Regions from separate parts of the Streptomyces sp. NPDC005791 genome, predicted to be linked through region 2. Evidence: riboswitches for the same ligand, from Rfam matches in the RefSeq annotation. Region 2 holds a riboswitch; each other region holds the start of a gene.

Region 1 (4,913 bases), on a different contig from region 2:
CACCTCGGATACGGACACGGCATCCACTACTGCCTGGGGGCGCCGCTGGCACGGCTGGAGGGGCGGGTGGCGCTGGCAACTCTGCTGCGACGCCTCCCCGACCTGCGGCTTGCTGCGGAACCTGCCGATTTGCGCTGGCGCGGAGGGCTCATCATGCGGGGACTGCGCACGCTTCCCGTCGAGTTCGGTCCAGGGCATCCGGCCGAAAGAGGTGACAGCCTGTCAACTCCGTGACTTTCACGTGATCTCCGCTGCATCGACTTGTGACACACGTTCGAGTGGGGCTAGGTTCACCGTTCGACTCACCCGTCACATGTCAGTCACACGGAAGGCAATCCCATGGGCTCCGCGACCGGCAGACACCGTCGCCCCCGCCAGGCACCCGCCATCGTCGTCGCCGCCGGCGTCACGGGATCGGCCATCGCCATCCCGCTGCTCGGCGCCGGCAGCGCACAAGCCGCAGACGCGTCGACCTGGGACCGGGTCGCCGAGTGCGAGAGCGGCGGCATGTGGAGTGCCGACCTCGGCAACGGCTACTACGGCGGCCTGCAGCTCTCGCAGGACACGTGGTCGGACTACGACGGCACGGACTACGCGCCCCGTCCCGACCTCGCGAGCCGCTCGCAGCAGATAGCTGTCGCGGAGAAGGTGCTGGACGACAAGGGCCCCCAGGCGTGGGCCAGCTGCTCGGTGATCTCCGGGCTCGCCCTGGACGAGGGGCTGCCCGGTGTCGACCCGGGCGACGAGCCGTCCGCCGAGCCCTCGGACACCGTGACCCCGTCCGGGACCCCCTCGCCCGAGGCGTCGGACCCGGCGGACGAGAAGGCGGACACGGACGAGGACTCGACCGGCACCGAGGACGCCCGGAACGCCGACGGCTCCGACGACGCGACGGACGACTCCGAGGGCGGCGTGGACGACAGCACGGCCGGCGGCACGGCGGGCCGGGACGACGTGGCCGGCACCTCGCCGTCCGCCGGCCCGTCCCCCGAGACGCCCGGTGCGTCGAAGGGTGACGGAACGACGGGTGGGAAGCACCGCGGAGTCCCGGCCCCCGAGGCGAGCGCCGAAGCCGGTTCGGGCGACGGGCGGGACGCCGGACGGCACGCCTCGCGTGGCGACTCCGGGGCGCGTCAGGGCGTCGAAGGGACCACGTACACCGTCCGCGAGGGCGACAACCTCTGGGCGATCGCCGACGAGCAGGAGCTCTCCGGCGGCTGGTCCGCGCTCTACGAGGCGAACAAGGACGAGCTGGGCTCCGACCCGGACCTGATCCTTCCCGGCCAGAACCTGGACCTCGGTCTCACCGGGGCGGGCGCACAAAGCGAACCGGCGGAGACCACCGCCACCGACTGAGCAGAAGCGCGAAAATGCTCCCGAAACAGGGGCAGTTCAGAGGCCTATGTCCACTTATGCGTAAGTGAGACATGGGTCTCTTTGCTTCAACTGGCGCGTCCCGTCCGTCCGATCCGTCCATATTGGCTCCGACCTGCGAAAACGACGCGACCTGCCGGGCCGGTACGTGCTGATTGGTCGTTATGTCCATCTTTGAATGTGGGGGTTGCGTGTGTCTACGGTCGGAGCCGCTCGCACCGCGGGCACCTTCGACCGTCACGCCGAATCCTGCCGTCGGCCGAAGGGGACCGACGCGTAAAGCGCCGTAGGCAGGAGCGGGGGACCCAGGTAGGCGCCGGACCCGGCCGTCGGAAGACGGGCGGGCGCGGCTAGGGGTGAAGTCGTCCGCGGGAGCGGGTGACCGGGCAACTCACAGGCCCGAACCCGACAGCTCACCTCGTAGGCGTCGGTGAGGAGAACCATGCTGCTTTCCAGCAAGGGCAAGCACCGTCGCCCGTCCAAGGCCGTCCGCATCGCGACCCTGGCCGGTGTCACCGGTGCCGCCGTCGCCGTACCGCTCATGGGTGCGACCGGCGCCTCTGCCGCCTCCGTCGACACCTGGGACGCCGTCGCCCAGTGCGAGTCCGGTGGCAACTGGTCCATCAACACCGGCAACGGCTACTACGGTGGCCTGCAGTTCTCGCAGTCCAGCTGGGCAGCGGCCGGCGGCACCCAGTACGCCGCCCGCGCCGACCTGGCCACCAAGGGTCAGCAGATAGCCGCCGCCGAGAAGCTCCTCGACCTGCAGGGCCCGGGTGCCTGGGCCTGCGCCGGTGCCGGCGGTCTGACGAACGACGGTGTCGACCCGGGTGTCGACACCGGCTCCGAGAAGAACGGCGACACGGCCCCTCAGGCCGCGCCGGAGCGCAAGGCCGAGCAGCCGACCACGCGCAGCGAGAAGCGTGAGGCCCCCGCGAAGACCGTCACCACCCCGACCGGCCAGAAGGTCGAGAAGGGCGACGGCGAGTACGAGGTGAAGGCCGGCGACACCCTCGGCAAGATCGCCGACGCGAAGAAGGTCAAGGGCGGCTGGGAGAAGCTCTTCGAGCTGAACGACGACATCGTCGACGACGCCGACCTGATCTTCCCGGGTCAGCAGCTCCACCTGAAGTAACCGTCAGGAGCCCGGGGCCCCCTCCTGCCCCGGAGGCCCGGCCCGGCGCGCCGCCCCCGCGTGCCGGGCCGGCGCCGTTTCCGGCCCCCGTCACGGGTGCGGACACGGCTCCGGCCGGAGGTCCGACGTGAGGGGGAGCGTTCAGTTCTTGTGGTTACTTACCAGTAGAATTTCGGGGCTTTGCCCGTAATGCAGGTCCTTGGGTCCTTTTTCGTCCCAGGGGACGGGCGGACGGCCGACGGAGCGGGCCGAGCCGGTTAGGCTCGTGGCGCAAGGCCACAGTAACCCTGCACAACCAGTGTCAGATCCCAGAAGGAGATGCCTCGTGCCGTCCATCGACGTCGTCGTAGCCAGGGAAATCCTCGACTCCCGGGGGAACCCCACGGTCGAGGTCGAGGTCGGCCTCGACGACGGCAGCACGGGACGTGCTGCTGTTCCCTCCGGAGCCTCCACCGGAGCGTTCGAGGCCATCGAGCTTCGCGACGGTGACCCCAACCGTTACCAGGGCAAGGGCGTCGAGAAGGCCGTCCTCGCCGTGATCGAGCAGATCGGCCCGGAGCTCGTCGGTTACGACGCCACCGAGCAGCGCCTCATCGACCAGGCGATGTTCGACCTGGACGCGACCGAGAACAAGGGCTCGCTCGGCGCCAACGCCATCCTCGGTGTCTCGCTGGCCGTGGCGCACGCCGCGTCAGAGGCCTCCGACCTCCCGCTGTTCCGCTACCTCGGCGGCCCGAACGCGCACCTGCTGCCCGTGCCGATGATGAACATCCTGAACGGCGGCTCGCACGCCGACTCCAACGTGGACATCCAGGAGTTCATGATCGCGCCGATCGGCGCCGAGTCCTTCTCCGAAGCCCTTCGCTGGGGCGCGGAGATCTACCACACGCTGAAGAAGGTCCTGAAGACCAAGGGCCTGTCCACCGGTCTCGGTGACGAGGGCGGCTTCGCCCCGAACCTCGAGTCCAACCGTGCCGCCCTCGACCTCATCATCGAGGCCGTCAAGGAGGCCGGCTACGTCCCGGGCCGTGACATCGCGCTCGCGCTCGACGTCGCCGCGTCCGAGTTCTACAAGGACGGCGTCTACGAGTTCGAGGGCAAGTCCCGCTCGGCCGCCGAGATGACCGAGTACTACGAGGAGCTCGTCTCCGCGTACCCGCTGGTCTCCATCGAGGACCCGCTGTACGAGGACGACTGGGCGGGCTGGAAGGTCATCACCGACAAGCTCGGCTCCAAGGTGCAGATCGTCGGTGACGACCTGTTCGTCACCAACCCCGAGCGCCTCGCCCGTGGCATCGAGGAGGGCTCGGCCAACGCCCTGCTCGTCAAGGTCAACCAGATCGGTTCGCTGACCGAGACGCTGGACGCCGTCGAGCTGGCCCAGCGCAACGGGTTCAAGTGCATGATGTCCCACCGCTCCGGTGAGACCGAGGACGTCACCATCGCCGACCTCGCCGTCGCCGTGAACTGTGGTCAGATCAAGACCGGCGCCCCGGCGCGCTCGGACCGTGTCGCCAAGTACAACCAGCTGCTGCGCATCGAGGAGATCCTCGACGACGCCGCGGTGTACGCCGGCCGTTCGGCGTTCCCGCGGTTCCGCTTCGAGGGCTGACAGCCCGCGTCCGGAGCACCAGCCTCCGTCCGTCCCCGCATCCGGTCCCGTACCGTGTGCGGGGACGGACGTGCGTAACGGGGAGGCGTGAGACATGGCCGGGAAGGACCGCGACCGGTTCTCCACCGCTACCAGGCTGCGACTGCTCGGTGAGCAGACGGCGGCCCGTGTCTACCGGTCCCAGAGCCGCCGGCAGGCCCGTCGCTCCCGGCTCACCGGCCGGGCCGCGTTCCTCGCGCTGATCGTCTGCTCCCTGGTGGTGGCCCTCGCGTATCCGATGCGCCAGTACATCTCCCAGCGTGACCAGATCGCGGAGCAGGAGAGGCTGTCGCAGGAGACCCGCGAACGGACCGAGGAGCTGCGCGACGAGAAGGCGCGGCTCAAGGACGACGCGTACATCCGCCGTCTCGCGCGCCAGCACCTCCACTACGTGCTGCCCGGGGAGACCGGTTATACGGTGGTCGACCCGGACGCGGCCGAGGTGCGGCGGGGAGAGCCGGGGGCGACGGGGCGGCCGTGGCACTCGAACCTCTGGGACGGCGTCGACAGCGCGGACCGCGAATGAGCACCGGCCGTCCCCCGTGTACGTACCGATTCATACAGTCCGACCGATGACATTCAAGGCAGGCATGGACACGCCCCCTCCGCAGACCGAATCCACCACGCCCACCGATGTGGACATCGCCGCGTTCGAACTCCAGCTGGGCCGGCCGCCGCGTGGGCTGCGCGCCATCGCGCACCGCTGCCCGTGCGGCAACCCGGACGTGGTCGAGACGCAGCCCCGACTCGAGG
Region 2 (4,913 bases):
CCGGTGGGTGGCGCTCCGGCGCACTCCTCCCTTTGGCCGATGACGAGTCGCCGCTCGGCGCGGCTCCGATCAGCCTGGACGGGGCGCGGTACCGTCCGCAGCCGTGGGTGGACCGGGCAGGAGTGCACAGGTGGGGAAGCGGGACGGACGGCGAGGGGGCGCTGTGGGGAACGCTCGTTCCCGGCGGTTCGTGCGCGCGCTGCCCGCCCTGATGATCTGCGCCGGGTTGGTCTTCGACCTCGTGACGCCGCCCGCGGTCACGGCCGTCCCGTTCTTCGCGGCCGCCCCGCTGATCGCCGCGCCGTTCTTCTCGCCGGCCGGGACGGTGCGGGTGGGAGTGGTCTCGATCCTCGTCGTGCTCGCCATCCGGGTCTCGGACGGCACGCTCGCCGAGGTCGTGCCGGCCACCGATCTGCTGACCCTGTTCACCGTCGCCGCGCTCTCCCTCGTCATCAACCGCGTCGTGCGCCGCGGGAACGAGCAGCTGGCCTCGGCCAGGGTCATCGCGGAGACGGCGATGCGCGCGGTGCTCCCGACGCCCGAGGACCGGATCGGGGGGCTGCTGGTCGCGGCGAGGTACGAGCCTGCGCAGGCGGACGAGTTCGTCGGCGGTGACCTGTACGCCGTCGCGAACACCCCGTACGGGGTGCGCCTGGTCCTCGGGGACGTACGGGGCAAGGGGCTGGACGCCGTGGCGGCGGTGGCCGTCGTGATCGGGGCGTTCCGGGAGGCCGCGGAACAGGAGTTGTCGCTGGAGGGGGTGGTCCAGCGGCTGGAGCGGGCGCTGGCCCGTGAGGGCTCCCGGCGGGGCGGGCTCGACTCCATGGAAGGGTTCGTCACCGCCGTCCTCGCGGAGATCCCGGCCGGTTCGGACACGATGCGGGTCGTCAACCGCGGTCACCCCGAGCCGCTCGTGCTGCACGCGGACGGGGCGCTGGACGTACTGTCGCCGACCGCGCCCGCGATGCCGCTCGGCATGGGGCTGGACGTGTGGCCGGACCGGTCGGACGAGTGGACGCTGCCGGCCGGTGCGATGTTCCTGGCGTTCACCGACGGGCTTTCCGAGGCGCGGGACGCGAACGGTGTCTTCTACGATCCGGCGGCCCGGCTGCGCGGCCGGCTGTTCCCGGGGCCCGAGGAACTGCTGTCCGCGCTCACCGACGACGTACGGCTGCACACCGGCGGCCGGTCGACGGACGACCTGGCGCTCCTGGCGGTGGGACGTCCCGCGCGCGGCCAGCAGGAGCGGCGGACGACCGTGAAGATCGTGCGACGGGACGGTGAATGACCGTCGCGACCGTCGGTAGTCGAAGGACCCCGCTCCGCATAACATTTGACGCACCGTCAGAAAGTGCTGGTCGGTCAAAGGTCACTGAAGTCGCCCGTTTGCGCCCGGTTGGCCCCTGAAAGTCCTGGCCGGAGTGACGAACGATCTGTAGGAACAGCTTGGATTCGGACCCGGGTGTCTATTAACGTTCGATAACGCAGCGCGGTTGTACCTGCCGTCGCAAGAGGCGGCACCGTGCGCAGCGCCGAATTCCGCAAGGGAACCGGGGAACCACCTACATGGGGTGAATCGGACACCTGTGTCTCGTGAGAGACGAAGGGGCCCGTAGGAGACCTTCCTGCTCCGAACCCGTCAGCTAACCCGGTAGGCGAGAAGGAAGGAAAGGAGAGCGCCCACGTGGCGTCCAATCAGCCTGCCCCCGAGGCACCGTCATCCTTCAGGACCGGCAGCCTCGGTGACGAGGACAGGACGTGGGAGGAATGGAACCCCACCGAGGAGTCCATCCGCCCCGTGCGCGGCCGGCATCGCGTAGCCAAGCAGCGCGGTCTCGCCCGTAGCTCCACCGTCCTCGGCGTCGGCGTCATCGCGGCCGTGGGAGCGGGTGGCATGGCCACCGCTCAGAGCAAGCCGCCGGTCTCCATCTCTCTTCCCGATTCCATCGCGGACAATCTCCCCGACGCCAAGTCCCTGCCCGGCGTGGGCGCGTTCATGTCCGACGGCTCCGACTCGGAGCACGAGACGGTCGCCGCGTCCTCCCCGCTCACCACCGCGGGCATCACCGCCGCCGAGGCCCAGCAGGGCACCACCGACGCCGGCGAAGCGCTGCGGGCCCGCATCCTCCAGCAGGCCGAGCAGCAGCAGGCCGGCGCCGACGCCCAGGCCAAGGCCGCTGAGGAGCAGGCGGCGATCGAGGCGGCCACGGTCCAGGCGGCGAAGCAGCAGAGCGATGCCGAGGCCGAGGCAGCCGCGAAGAAGAAGGCGGCGGAGGAAGCTGCGAAGAAGAAGGCGGAGGCCGAGCGCCTCGCCAAGCTCGCCGCGAGCTACGCCGTCCCGACCTCCTCGTACTACATCAGCTCCACCTACGGTCAGGCCGGTTCGATGTGGTCCTCCGGGCACCACACCGGGCTGGACTTCGCGGCTCCGACCGGCACCCCGGTCAAGGCGGTCCACAGCGGCACGGTGAAGTCGGCCGGCTACTCCGGCTCGTACGGCTACCGCACGGTCCTGGAGCTCGACGACGGCACCGAGGTCTGGTACTGCCACCAGTCCTCGATGGATGTGACCGCCGGACAGCGGGTCACCACCGGCGAGACGATCGGCCGCGTCGGCGCGACGGGCAATGTGACCGGCGCGCACCTGCACCTGGAGATCCACACCGCGGACGGCTCGGGCATCGACCCGATGAGCTGGCTGCGCGGCAAGGGCCTCACGATCTGATCCCCTCAGAACCCCGGCGGCCCTGACGACACCCCCCGACGTCAGGGCCGCCGGTCCGTCCGGGGGCCCGGACTCCTCCGGCCTGACCCGGGCGGGCTCCTGGCCTGGACGGCTCCTGACCCGGACGCTTTCTAATCCGGCGGGGCGCGGTGCCTGCCGTTCTCCAGATACGGGTTGTAGCCGCCGTAGTGCCGGTGCGGCGCGGGCAGGTGCTGGGGAGGCGGCCCGCCGTGAGGGAGCTGCCGTGGGAACCCCGGCGGCGCGGGTGGCCGGTGGACGCGCAGCCGGCCCGTCGCGTGGGCCGCGTACGTCAGGGCCGGGCCCGCGATGTCCCGGCGCTGCCAGAGGTGATGCAACAACTCCTGCTCGCGGGCGGCGAAGTCCGGCCCCACGCCGTCATGACGGGCCCTCCGGCGCAGCATGGCCAGCGAGGTCGCGAACGACTCGTACTCCGCCACGGCGCGGGCCGCGGCCCGGCCCCGGGCGCGGTCCGGGTGGCTGTTCCAGTGCCTGGCCATGTCGCGGGCCACGCCCCGCGCCCGCATCGAGGCCAGCGCGAGAGGCTCGGCGGAGGTCAGCCAGCCGGCAGCCGCGTACACCGGTAGCTCGGTGGAGAGCGTGCGCAGCTCCCGCCGGCGTGACCAGATCGCCAGCCAGGTCACCAGGGCGAAGGACGGCACCATGAACGCGCCGTACACCGCGTAGAAGCCGTACGGCCCGAAGGACGACGAGCCGTTCCACAGGGCGTGCATGCCCATGGCGAGGACGAGCCCGAGCAGAGGCAGGACGATCCGGCGGACCCGGTGGCGTGCGCCGCCGAGCGCCGCCATGCCGAAGCCGATGCCGGAGAGCACCGTGAACAAGGGGTGTGCGAAAGGCGACATCACCGCACGGACGAAGAACGTCCCCGCCGTCACGGAGGCGAAGCCCGTGGTCCCCATCTGCTGGTCCTCGCCGAAGGCGTTGCCCAGGTAGAGGATGTTCTCGGTGAAGGCGAAGCCGGTCGCGGTGAAGCCGGCGACCACGATGCCGTCGACGATCCCGCCGAACTGCCGTCTGCGGAAGAGGAAGATCAGCAGGACAGCGACGGCCTTCGCGGTCTCCTCGACGACCGGGGCGACGACCGTGGCCCCGAGGGTGTCGGCGCTCACCGGGTCCGCGGTGGCCGTCGCTATCCACCGGGTCGCGAAGGAGTTGGCGATGATCGCCACGAGCGCTGCGGCGCACGCGCCCCAGGAGAAGGCGAACAACAGATTCCGCCAGGGCCCCGGTTCGACCCGGTCGAGCCAGCGGAACGCCGCCATCAGCAGCGGCACGGGCAGCACGGCCAGGCCCAGCCCCACCAGAAAGCCCTCGGTGCCCGTCTGCCGGCGCACCAGGGCCAGGATCACCAGACCGCAGAGCGCGAGCACCGTGACCACCGCGCCGGCTCTGAACGCCTTGCTGCGCCAGACCATGCCGACGATGCGGGGCCGGTACCGCCACTGGCCTCGCTCCGGGACGCCGCCCAGGAACTCGTCGAGCCGCTGCTCCTCGAGAACCGGGACGACCGGCTGCTGGTGTTGCACGGACCCCTCGGACACCGGACGACCCTAACGAGAGCCACTGACACCTGGCCACGCCGTGGGAGGCCGGCCGGCCGGGCGATGGCTGATCAGCGACGGGTGAACAGCACGTCGTGCACGACGTGTCCCTTGTCCAGACCTTGGCCCTCGAAGCGGGTCAGCGGCCGGAACGCGGGCCGGGGAGCGTAGCCGCCGTCGGCCTGGGTGTTCTCGAACAGGGGGTGTGCGGTGAGGACGTCCAGCATCTGCTCCGCGTACGGCTCCCAGTCCGTCGCGCAGTGGACGACGGCGCCCGGCTTCAGCCGCGGCGCCACCAGGTCGAGGAACTCCGGCTGGATCAGCCGCCGCTTGTGGTGGCGCTTCTTGGGCCAGGGGTCGGGGAAGTACACCCGGAGCCCGTCCAGGGCGGCCGGCTCCAGCATCTCGCGGATCAGGATGATGGCGTCACCGTTGGCGACACGGACGTTGGACACCCCGGCCCGTTCCGCGAGCCCCAGCAGATTGCCCTGGCCGGGGGTGTGCACATCGACGGCCAGGATCCCGGTGGTCGGGTCGTCGGCCGCCATCTGCGCCGTCGCCTCGCCCATGCCGAAGCCGATCTCCAGGACCACGGGGAGGCCGTC
Region 3 (4,913 bases), on a different contig from region 2:
GATGTAGCTCCCGGTTTCGAACGGCAGCAACTGGAGCGTTACGTGAGGCAGTTGAGCTACCTGCGTCAAATGGTGCAGCTGCTCCTTCATGACGCGGGGCCCGCCGACCCGCCGCCGTAGTACGGCCTCGTCGAGTACGGCGCTGAGCCGCAAGGGCCGGGGTGCGTGGAGGACGCCCTGCCTGGCGAGCCTGACCTCCACCAGGGAATCGAGCTGTGCGACCGGCAGCCCGTCGAGTGAGGTGCGGGTCACCGCTCGCGCGTAGTCGGCGGTCTGCAGCAGCCCGGGAACGACCGAGGTCTCCAGCGTGCGGGCGGCATCGGCCTGGGACTCCAGGCTGATGAAGTCGCGGTACTGCGGCGGGATGAGCCCGCGATAGGCGTGCCACCACCCGCTTCCGCCGCCGCCGGCCGAACCGGCGAGATTCTGCAGCAGCGCGCACAACTGCGGGTCGTCCACGCCGTAGGCGTCCAGCAGCCGGGTCACGTCACCCGGCGTCACTCCGCTCGCCCCGGTCTCGATCCGGCTCACCTTCGACTGATGCCAGCCCAACATCCCGGCGGCGTCCCGGCTCGTGAGTCCCGAGGAGTGACGCAGACCGCGCAGCTCCTCACCGAGCTTGCGACGGCGCACCACAGGGCCGTTCCGCACGGCGCCCACCTTCCGTTGTACGAGGAGCCGCCCCGGCGGGCACGGCTCGGGAGGGGCCAGTGTTGCGCCCGTACGCGGCCCGCGGAGCAGAGTTCACCGGAATGAGCGACAGATATATGCATATCTTGGCCGATCGCCGTCAGTAAGGCCGACATCGGTGGCAGTCTGGCGCGAAGCACAATCCAGGGCTGGCCGTGGGCCGGTCAGGGCGGGAAAGGGACGGCGTCGCCATGGCAGACCATCAGGAAGCAACTGTCACTCTGCCGAGCGATCCGGCCTCGGTCTCCACGGCCCGGACATTTGTGGCCCAGGTGCTCGCGGCATGGGGACTGAGGCAGGACGACGACGCCGCCGACACCATCCGGCTGATCGTCTCGGAACTCGCCACCAATGCCGTCCAGCACACCTTGGGGCAGTCACCCACCTTCACCGTGGACCTCAGACTCGACCGGGACGTGGAGTTCTATCTCGGTGTGACGGACAGCCACCCCCGCCGTCCCCAGCGGCTGCCCGCGGCGGTGCGCCAGGACAACGGACGCGGAATGTTGATCATCCGGGCCCTCACGAAGGAGCACGGCGGCCGGCTCGCAGTCAGCCCCACCCCGGACGGGGGCAAGACCGTGTCGATCGCTCTTCCCTGGCCGGTCCCCGCGCGGAGCTGACGCCGTCGGCCGGCGCACCGCGCGTGGGGCCGCGACCGTCCTCACCCGGTGGAAGCCCGGCCGAAGCCGCTGCGCAGGAGAGCCATCAGCGTCGTCGCCGCCGCGGTGTTCCGCTCCCCCCGGTGCACCACGGAGATCGTCCGCCGGAAAGCGGCGGGTTCCAGACGGCGGACGGCGAGCGGCGTCGGGGACATCGCGGCCACCATCTCCGGCACCACCGCCACGCCGATGCCCGCACTGACCAGGGCGCACACCAGGGCGTAGCCGGGCGACTCGCACACCACGGCGGGGGTGGCTCCCGCCTCGGCCAGCGCACGCTCGACCCCACGCCGCGGTGGATGATCAGGAGCGCTGCTGATCAGCGGACGGCCCGCCAGTTCGGCCACAGGCAGCGGGCCGCTGCCCTCGGACAGCACCTGCCCGAGAGCGGTGACCAGCACCAGCTCCTCGACGAGCAGCGGCTCGGCGGAGACCCCCGCCGGCAGCGGCCCGGCGGCCGCGGGTTCGTACGCATGGGTGAGCGCCAGGTCCACATCACCCGCTGCCACGGCGGCGACCCCGGCGGGCGGCTCGTAGTCCGTGACGGCCAGCTCCACATCGGGGTGGGAGCGCCGGAACGCGGTGAGAACCGGCGGCAGCAGATGGATCCCGGCCGTCACGAACGTGCCGACCCTCAACCGGCCGCCCGACAGCCCTGCGAGCCGTGCCAGCTCGTGCCGTGCCTGGTCCATCTCGTCCAGCACACGCCGGGCCCGCCCCGCCAGCAGCTCACCGGCGGCCGTCAGCCGCGCCCCGCGGTGGTGACGGACGAGGAGGGCGGCTCCGGCCTCCCGCTCGAGCTTCGCCAGCTGCTGCGAGAGCGCGGGCGCGGTGTAACCCAGTCGTGCGGCTGCCCGTGTGATCGAGCCGGCCTCGGCCACAGCCACCAGCGCGGCCAGCCGCGTGGGGTCGTACATTAAGCGTTCCTTTTGCCAGGCCCAGAAGATTGCAAGTACACGTTAAAGGGCCGACGGGGTCAGGGTGGACCCATGGACGCACAACTGATCGCTTTCGTCGCCGTCGCCGCGGGAATGGTGGCGCTTCCCGGCGCAGACTTCACCGTGGTCGTACGCAACGCCCTCGCATCCCGGCGGTCCGGGCTGGCCACCGCGGTGGGGGTCGCCGGAGGGCTCGTGGTGCACACCGCCCTGGCGGTCGCCGGCCTCGCCGCCGTGCTCGTGACGATGCCCGTGCTGTTGCGCACCGTCCAGCTGCTCGGCGGCGCGTACGTCCTCTACCTCGGGCTCAGCGGCCTGTACGCGATGAGGCGACGGGCCACCGCAGGAGGGGCTGACGAGGAGGAGGGCGGGGCGTCCACGGGGCTCGGACGTTCGCTGCGCCAGGGCTTCCTCACCAACGCCCTCAATCCGAAGGCGCCCGTGCTCTTCCTGAGCCTGCTGCCCCAGTTCGTCCCGGCCGGCCAACCGCCGCTGCCGAGGACACTGCTGCTGGCGTCGGTGGTCGTCCTGCTCGCCCTCGTCTGGTTTCCGGCCGTGGCCCTGCTGGTGGACCGCCTGGGCCGGTGGCTGCGCCGGCCGCGTACCGCCCGTGCGATCGAGGGCGGCAGCGGCGCGGCGCTCACCGCGCTGGGACTCGTGCTGGTCACCGGTCCTCTGCTGCACTGAACCGGGCGACGAAGGCCGTCAGCGCACCCTCCCGTACCAGACGTTGCCGGACCAGATCTTCTCCAGCCGGACCACGGCGCCGGTCTTCGGCGAGTGCCAGATCTTCCCGCTGCCGGCGTAGATGCCGACGTGGTAGACGCTGCGGCCCGCGTGGAAGAAGACGAGGTCGCCGCGCTGCCGCTGCGACCTGGAGATATGGCGGGTCTTGTTGTACTGCTGCTGAGCCGTGCGGGGAAGTTTCCTGCCGACCTTCTTGAACGCGTAGAGCGTGAGCCCGGAGCAGTCGAACCGATGGGGGCCCGCGGCGCCCCAGCTGTAAGGGGCGCCCTTCTTCGAGGCCGCGATCTTGAGGGCTTTCGTCGAGTGGGCGGCGGCCTCGGCGTCGTTCACGAAACCGGGGGCCAACATGGTGGTCCCTACGGCGAGTGTCAGGACCGAGGCCGTGCCGGCCCGGGCGAACAGAGAGCGGACATGAACCTGCGCAGTCATGCGCAACCCTTCGTCAGCCGCCTGTGAAGGATGACCTGTCGGGTTCGGGCTGGCGAAGTTGCCCGGCCGCGCGAAGCGGCTTCACCCCGAGGGCTGTCCGGAAATCCGGACGGCCCGTTGTGCTCGGGTCCTCCACTCCTGCCGATCCATTCCTGTCGACCAGGCATCCGGACAGCGGCAGGACTCGGCGTCCGCCCGGACCGCCCCGCCGCGGTGGCGGGGGCTTGTCGTCCCAGGGATCTTTACTCACGCCGTGCCGGATTTCCTCGCTGAAGCAGGCATATGTGAGAGTCCTCACGACTGATCCGATCGGGTGGACGCGGTCGGCCCGGGGCCGCGGCGGCTGCACCGGACCAGCCGTGTACCAGGGGCGGAACGATGTATTCCGTTCAGTGTCCGTGCTCGGTGCGCAAGTTGGGCTGTCCCTCGGTAGGGGGACCTCCTACGCCGATCGAGCGAGGAAAACTCATCGACCTGCCGGGCGTGTCGTGAAAGGGCGTCGGAAACCCCACCGGGAACCCGAGTCGGGCGGCGAAAGCGCTCAACTCGACGGCGCGGGAGGCACGGCGACCCGCCCGGCGCGACGCTCGCCGTCCAGCAGTCGCAGAGCCCTGGCCAGGGTGTCCGCGTGGATCTGTGACTCCCCTCGCTCGTGCATCGATACCAGTGCGTCGCGGAGGGAGACGGCCCGGGACGCGAGGGCCTGAGCCGCCCGGAGCGCTCCGTACGTGTCGGTGCCCCGGGCGGGGTTGATGCGGCCGAGCTGGTCGAGCGCCGCCAGGTAGCAGTCGATGAAGTCGGCCTCGGCGCGGGTCAGTGCGGGCAGTGGTGGGAACTGGGGTGAGGGCATGGGGCGTTCACCTCGCGGGACGCGGTGGATGGGACGGCGTGCGGTTCTCCGTGACGTGGTCCACCAGCCCGAACGCCAGAGCGGCTGGGGCGTCGAGGACGGTGTCCCGTTCGATGGCTGCGCTGATCTCCCGCGTGGAGCGCCCCGTGTGGCGGGCCAGCATGGCCGTGAGCAGCTCGCGCTCGCGCTGCAACTCACAGGCCCGGATCTCGAGATCGGAGGGCTGGCCCTGCACCGGCTCGCCCAGAGCGGGTTGCTGAATGACTACCCGGGCGCCCGGCAGGGCATGTCGGCGTCCGGGTGCGCCGGCCGCGAGCAACACCGCGGCGCCGGCGCCCGCCTGGCCGAGGCAGAAGGTCTCCACCTCGCAGGCGAGGAAGTGCATGGTGTCGTAGACCGCCGTCATGGCGCCGAAGGAGCCCCCGGGCGAGTTGATGTAGAGCGACAGAGGCCGGTCGGGGTCCGCGTGCTCCAGGTACATGAACTGCGCGATCAGGTCGGTCGCGGCCGTGTCGTCGACGGGCGTGCCGAGAAGGACGATGCGCTCGGACAGCAGCTTCGAGTACGGATCCGTGCTCCGGGACCCGTGAGCGGTGC

Evidence for each region. Region 2 has a riboswitch for cyclic di-AMP ahead of ACFYSH_RS09545 (M23 family metallopeptidase). Riboswitches for the same ligand answer to the same signal wherever they lie in the genome.
Region 1: another riboswitch for cyclic di-AMP. It lies ahead of ACFYSH_RS15800 (transglycosylase family protein); the one in region 2 lies ahead of ACFYSH_RS09545 (M23 family metallopeptidase).
Region 3: another riboswitch for cyclic di-AMP. It lies ahead of ACFYSH_RS27845 (C40 family peptidase); the one in region 2 lies ahead of ACFYSH_RS09545 (M23 family metallopeptidase).

Annotation. Positions count from the first base shown of each region.
Region 1 covers NZ_JBIAIP010000007.1:95,442-100,354, reverse strand. Annotated here, with positions in the region: gene ACFYSH_RS15810 (cytochrome P450) at 1-234, shown strand, start outside; gene ACFYSH_RS15805 (transglycosylase family protein) at 340-1,356, shown strand; cyclic di-AMP (ydaO/yuaA leader) riboswitch at 1,647-1,816, shown strand; gene ACFYSH_RS15800 (transglycosylase family protein) at 1,817-2,509, shown strand; gene eno (phosphopyruvate hydratase) at 2,835-4,121, shown strand; gene ACFYSH_RS15790 (septum formation initiator family protein) at 4,216-4,686, shown strand; gene ACFYSH_RS15785 (DUF501 domain-containing protein) at 4,751-4,913, shown strand, end outside.
Region 2 covers NZ_JBIAIP010000004.1:13,898-18,810, reverse strand. Annotated here, with positions in the region: gene ACFYSH_RS09550 (PP2C family protein-serine/threonine phosphatase) at 131-1,288, shown strand; cyclic di-AMP (ydaO/yuaA leader) riboswitch at 1,521-1,673, shown strand; gene ACFYSH_RS09545 (M23 family metallopeptidase) at 1,685-2,725, shown strand; gene ACFYSH_RS09540 (PrsW family intramembrane metalloprotease) at 2,857-4,308, opposite strand; gene trmB (tRNA (guanosine(46)-N7)-methyltransferase TrmB) at 4,380-4,913, opposite strand, start outside.
Region 3 covers NZ_JBIAIP010000016.1:111,238-116,150, forward strand. Annotated here, with positions in the region: gene ACFYSH_RS27825 (helix-turn-helix transcriptional regulator) at 1-651, opposite strand, end outside; gene ACFYSH_RS27830 (ATP-binding protein) at 882-1,313, shown strand; gene ACFYSH_RS27835 (LysR family transcriptional regulator) at 1,355-2,269, opposite strand; gene ACFYSH_RS27840 (LysE family translocator) at 2,342-2,977, shown strand; gene ACFYSH_RS27845 (C40 family peptidase) at 2,996-3,466, opposite strand; cyclic di-AMP (ydaO/yuaA leader) riboswitch at 3,470-3,666, opposite strand; gene ACFYSH_RS27850 (hypothetical protein) at 4,008-4,316, opposite strand; gene ACFYSH_RS27855 (ATP-dependent Clp protease proteolytic subunit) at 4,324-4,913, opposite strand, start outside.